DNA from 2 places in the Colwellia sp. SU-HH01217 genome. Region 1 is predicted to be linked to the other one. Evidence: riboswitches for the same ligand, from Rfam matches in the RefSeq annotation. Region 1 holds a riboswitch; the other holds the start of a gene.
The links. A riboswitch is a leader RNA that binds a small molecule or an ion and turns the genes downstream of it on or off. The one in region 1 is predicted to bind lysine.
Positions count from the first base shown of each region.

Region 2: it holds a riboswitch for lysine, as region 1 does, so the genes downstream of both, dapA (4-hydroxy-tetrahydrodipicolinate synthase) here and lysC (lysine-sensitive aspartokinase 3) in region 1, are expected to answer to the same signal.

Region 1 is NZ_BAAJLX010000016.1:54,188-57,366, reverse strand. Features, by position in the region: gene AC27G3_RS16120 (Nif3-like dinuclear metal center hexameric protein) at 1-220, shown strand, start outside; gene AC27G3_RS16115 (ElyC/SanA/YdcF family protein) at 248-826, opposite strand; lysine riboswitch at 1,246-1,473, shown strand; gene lysC (lysine-sensitive aspartokinase 3) at 1,612-2,973, shown strand; gene AC27G3_RS16105 (MarR family winged helix-turn-helix transcriptional regulator) at 3,085-3,179, opposite strand, start outside.
Region 2 is NZ_BAAJLX010000001.1:504,119-507,297, reverse strand. Features, by position in the region: gene AC27G3_RS02200 (methyltransferase) at 1-942, opposite strand, end outside; lysine riboswitch at 1,181-1,379, shown strand; gene dapA (4-hydroxy-tetrahydrodipicolinate synthase) at 1,512-2,429, shown strand; gene AC27G3_RS02190 (2,3,4,5-tetrahydropyridine-2,6-dicarboxylate N-succinyltransferase) at 2,508-3,179, shown strand, end outside.

The DNA.
Region 1 (3,179 bases):
ACAAGGCTATATTGAATTAGCGGCTGAGCAAGGCTTTGATGCGTTTATCAGTGGTGAAGCATCAGAGCAAACGACTCATGTTGCTAAAGAAATGGATATCCATTTCTTTGCTGCAGGGCATCACGCAACTGAACGTTATGGTGTGAAAGCCCTTGGGGAGTATTTAGCAAAAACGCAAGGCGTTAATGTTGAATTTATTGATATTGACAACCCCGTGTAATTACCTTTTATCAAAAAATTTAATTAATTAAAATAACGACTTAACCCATTGAGCTACACGGCCTAAGGTTTCATACCAAGCGGTCGTTGTTTGGTTGAGCTTATTGGCGCTTGGAAAATAGTGAGCCCAATATTTATCTTCGCCATTGTCTTTCACCCAATAACCTGTTGGCGCAGGAATAGCATCAATGCCTTGCGCTTTAAAGTATTTAATGGAACGAGGCATATGGTCGGCATTGGTGACTAACACTACATGGGTATTTAACACTCTTGGTGCAATCAGCTCCGCTTCTTCTTCAGTATCTTTAGGGTAGCTTTCGGTAATTAATTTATTTTCTTTTATACCAAGCAACATCGCTGCTTGTTTCATTTTTTCGGCATTGGGTGTTGGATCGTCACCAGATGCACCAGACATTATAAGGCGGGCTTCAGGATGTATTCGAGCAATTCTCACTGCTTCGACTAATCGTTGTAATGAGCATGTTTTTAGCTCGCTTGTTGCAGGTAAAGCATTATCTGTTGTGTGACCACAACCTAATACAATTATATAATCAACAGGTTTGTCTGAAACAGTGAAAGCATCGTAATTGTTTTCAAGTGCCGACATTAGCGGGTCAGCAGTGGGAGGAAATGTAGAAAATACTAAAATGAACGTCGCTAAAAACAAAGATTTAAAACTTAAACTCGGTCTTGATTTATAAAAGAACAAAGCTAAAAGTAACAATATAATAATGATATTAATTGGCATTAAAAATTGTGAGATTATTTTTTTTAGAAGAAATAAATCCATTGTATCTGTCTAGTCGAAAGCAATTTTACTCACTATATCAAGCTTTTTCGCAGTCTTCATGTCTTTATCTTATGCATTAAGTAATATTAATCAGGTTTTATTAACGCTTTATATGTTTTTGGGTGTTAATTTGTACGGACGTCTAAAAGTCTATTGTAATCTTAATTTATTTGAGGTCTAATAGCGGTGTTAATACGATTAACCATGTTAATATTTATGTTAAAGGTTAACGGATTAATACCAGAAGAGGTGCGATAACAAGGTAGAAAACACGAGGAACCACAATTCCAATGACTGTTTTTGAGGGGGATTATCGCCGAGGGTGCAAATATGTGTGGCATATTTCACTCGGTCACTAGGGTTGAAACTCTAGGATTGTCACCTGATTGTATTTATTAATTAGTGCAAGTTATTGTCTCGCAATAGTTTGATTAGTTAATAAGAGGTGGAGGGCTTCTGGCTGAAAATGTTTAGTCACTCTGCTTTATGCAAGCCTAACGGTTCAGTCATGCTCTTCCTTATATTTTTTTAGCCGACAATTTACGCTTAAGTTAATAACTAAGTTAATAGTAAAATACTGTCTGCTAATTAGGGAGAACCTAATGTTCATTGAAAACAGTTCAAATCTTATTGTTGCCAAGTTTGGTGGCACAAGTGTCGCCGATTACCAAGCCATGTGTCGTTGTGCGGGTATTATTAAAAATAACCCAGCTAATAGAGTTGTGGTTGTTTCAGCAAGTTCAGGTGTTACCAATCATTTAGTAAGGCTTAGCCAAGCCAATATTAGTGTTGATGAACAATTATCAATTATTAATGCGATTGAAAAAATTCAACTTAATATTAGTCAGCATTTAGCTAATGAAAGTCAGTTAAACAACAAAATTTATGCGTTATTAACTGAATTAAAGTCTCATGCAAAGCAACAATCAGAGCACTATAGCTCACAAACGGCTGACACTATTTTGTCTTATGGTGAGCAACTCAGCTCCTTTTTATTTACTGCTGTTTTAGAGAGCTTACATGTTTCGGCTCAATGTTTTGATGTTCGTCAAGTCATGAAAACTAACAGCTTGTACGGTAAGGCGGTAGTTGATGTTGAAGCCCTGAAAGAGCAAGCACAGGCAATTTTATTACCTCAGTTAGCTAATAGTGTAATAGTTACTCAAGGGTTTATTGGTCAAGATGGACTTGGCAATACCACTACATTAGGTCGTGGTGGTTCAGATTATAGTGCTGCTTTACTTGCTGAATCACTGAATGCAGATAATTTATCTATATGGACTGATGTTGTTGGTATTTTTACGACCGATCCTCGTATTACCTCAAAGGCCAGAGCAATTGATGAAATAAGCTTTGGTGAAGCTGCTGAAATGGCTACTTTTGGTGCGAAAATTTTGCATCCTGCAACACTTATCCCTGCAATGCGCCATAATATTCCAGTATTTGTTGGTTCTAGTAAAGAGCCTGAAAAGGGCGGCACACAAATTAAGCAGCAAGTGGAGTCAAGCCCAACGTATCGTTCAATCGCCATTAGACGAGAACAAACGCTTGTTACGGTAAAAAGCCCTGCAATGTTACACGCCAGTGGTTTTTTAGCGAAAGTGTTTTCTATTTTAGCCAAACATGAGTTAAGTATTGATTTAATTACTACCAGTGAGATTAGTGTCGCGTTAACTTTCGACAACCCAACAGGCTCTACACAAGCAATAATAACTAATGCTGTCGTAGAAGAGTTGGAGCAACTATGTGAAGTAACCGTTGAGCACGGTTTATCTTTGGTTGCTGTTATCGGTAATGCATTAAATACAACTAAAGGTATTGGCCGTAGTATTTTTGAACAGATTGATGAGTTTAACATTCGAATGATCTGTCATGGGGCAAGTGCTAATAATTTATGCTTTTTAGTGGATGAGCAAGAGGCTAACCCTGTAGTTGAAAAACTTCATGGTAGCCTGTTTGTCTAGTTTGTGGGTAGCCTTTTGAATGAGTGATTAACACGCTATAACGAAATCAAAAAACACAGCGCCTTATAAGTATACTAGTCGTTGTGTTTATTAGCTGTTTAAGTTGCGCAATTAAAGCTTATTCAAATTCTCTAACAACTTATCTAACTGTTGATTTAAAGCCGTTAGTTCAGTTAAAGAAAAGCCAGTCACATTAAACATTTTAG
Region 2 (3,179 bases), on a different contig from region 1:
GAAGCTATTAGCGACAATAGTAATCGAGCCTTTTGCTTTGATGAAAGGCTTGATATTAGCTAAAAAGCTTTCAGTTGCTTGGTAATTTGTTTTAACACCTTGATGAAATGGGGGGTTAGAAACAATATGTTGATATGACTGAGTAAGGTTCGATAAGCTATTTGAGGGAAATACAGTACCTGTTAGGCCATTTATTTTTAATGTTTTTTCAGCTGAACTTAACGCTAGAGCACTGACATCTAATAATGAGAGCTGCACGTTTTTAAATTTCTTACCGATATAGCAACTTATCACACCTGCACCACAACCAAAATCTAAAACGGTATCTGAGAGGTTATCAGGTAAGTGAGGCAATAAAACGCGTGTTCCAACATCTAAACTTTTTTGGCTAAATACGCCTGGCAATGAAGCAATCGTTAAGGTGATGTCATTAATAGTAAATTGATAGGTTTTAAACCAAGAATCAATATTAAACTCTTGATATTGATTATTAAACTGTCCTGCGAACAAAGAACAATGTCGTGCAGAATCAACTTTATTACAATGAGTTAATACCGAACTGGTTAATTTAGGGCAAGATTTTATACCAGATTTATTATCGCCAACCAATAAAACTTGCGCACTTTTGGCAAGCAAAGGTGAAATCATTGCTAAGGTAAACCCTAGTTCTGCTTTACTTTTAGGAAAAGCGATAACAACTAAGTCATGGCGAATTTCAGTTTTATAATGACTGGTAAATACGCAACTGACTTGTGGATAGCGGGAGGTTAAATAACTGTGCTCTTCAAAGTTAGTATTTAAACAGGTGGGTTTGGCTGTTGGAAATAACGATAAATACTCTGTTAATAACTCATCAGCAGGCATATTAATTAATAATGGATGTGTCGCCTTGAGTAGTTCACTGTTGCGTAATAATACTTGGCTGGGATTTGTTAATGACATGCTTACCTAACTGTACTGTTCAATAGTGCGAGAGCGCTATTTTATAAATATCTTAAGAGAGTGCTATTCTACTTGAAAAGTAAATGATAGCCAAAAATAATGGCTAAACAAATCCCGTACTTATTGATAACCGTATAGACGTCTATTGACACTAATGTGCAAAAGGTGTCTAATAGCGTCGATCCTAATTACAACTAAATTGTCTGTTAAATTTTTTTTTAGACGATTTAGTGATAATAGGGCCAGAAGAGGAGCGTTAACCAGGTAGTTATTATAAAGAGATCAAACTCTGATGATTAATAACGAGGGGGATTAACGCCGAGATAAAGACATTTTTGATGATGTCTTTGTCGGTTGTTCAGGTTGAATCCTGACGATTGTCACCGTAACTTTTTCTAATTGATAAAAGTTGAATTTGGTGGAGAGCTTCTGGCCTTTATAAAAGTGCCTTATGTATCTGCCTGATACTCACGCTTTTATAAATGCCGTTAAGTTCTCCGAACGAAATGAGTTCGAGAGCAATGAATACTACAATTTTACCAGACACCCACACAAGCACACCAACTACCATGGGCTGCCAAGCAATTAAGCAGTTAAATAACTACAGTACTTGGACTGCACTAGTTACTCCTTTTGATAATAATGGCGACATAGACTTTAACAGTTTAAACGTTATTGCTAACGAACAAAATGATGCGGGTAATGGCATCTTGTTATTAGGAAGTACAGGGGAGGGCTTAGCATTAACTAGCGAGCAACAACTTAGCATTGTTGAGTATGTTTGTCAGTTAGGTTTATCTTCTCCAATCATGGTTGCTGTTGGTGGCTATGACTTAGCATCGCAAGTCCGTTGGATCGAAACATGTAACCAATTACCTATCGCCGCTTATTTATTGGGAACACCGCTGTATGCAAAGCCTGGTCCTGTTGGACAAACACAATGGTTTAAACAATTACTCGATTCAGCCAAATTTCCTTGCATGCTTTACAACGTGCCTTCTCGCAGCGGTGTAGCTATTCCATTAAGCACGGTTGAAAACTTGCAAAGCCATGAAAATTTTTGGGCAATTAAAGAAGCAAGTGGCGATCTCAATCAATTTTTAGCTTATCGCCAGCAATGTCCTCATATCGCCTTATTCAGTGGTGAAGATGCCATGATGCCATATTTAGCAAAAGCTGGCGCAAAAGGGTTAGTGTCAGTGTGCGCTAATGCTTGGCCAGAAGCGACCAACCGATATGTTCAACTTTCTTTAACCGGGGAAGTAGATAGCTTATTTCCTTTATGGCAAAACGCCATTAATTTACTTTTTCAAGTGGCAAACCCTATTCCCGTTAAAGTGCTAATGGCTGAGCAACAAGTTATTGCTACCCCCATTTTACGCGCCCCTTTAACTCATTTAGAGCTGAATGATAACCGTGCATTATTGGCGGCTGATCACAGTATCAGTCAATGGCTTGCACAACGAGATTGGCAAACTTCTCTTTAGCGGCTAGTCAATAAAATCAAGCAATAGAATCGATTAACGTATTAAATTTATTAAACTTTAGAATACTAGGATAACAATATGAACTGGCAAGAAACATTAGATCAACTTGAAGCAGGTACTGTTCGCTCAGCAACACAAAATGAACAGGGGCATTGGCAAGCAAACGTAGCGGCTAAAGAAGCAATTCTATCGGCATTTAAGGCGGGTGAAAACATTCAGTTTGATGGCGCTTATCAAGGGTTTGTGGATAAAAACAACTTACCTGCTAGACAATTTAACGTCACAGACAATGTGCGTTTAGTGCCCGGTGGCTCTTCAGTAAGGCGTGGCGCTCATGTTGCACCAGGTGTGATTATTATGCCACCGGCTTATATCAACGTTGGTGCATTTGTTGACAGTGGCACTATGGTGGATAGTCATGCGTTAATTGGTTCTTGTGCACAAGTTGGCAAAAATGTTCATGTTTCAGCAGCAGTACAAATTGGTGGTGTATTAGAGCCAGTTGGCGCGAGCCCCGTCATTATTGAAGATGATGCCTTTTTAAGTGCTGGCGTCGTTATTGTTGAAGGTATTGTTGTTAAAAAAGGTGCGGTACTTGCGCCGGGCGTATCACTTTCCGCCTCAGTGCCAGTGTATGATTGTGTAAACAATGTCATGCTTGAAAAAGGTGCAGCGATTCCAGAGCGCGCTATTGTGGTGCCTGGTACGCGTCCTATGAAAGGTGAATGGGCTCAAGCTCAAGGCTTAACC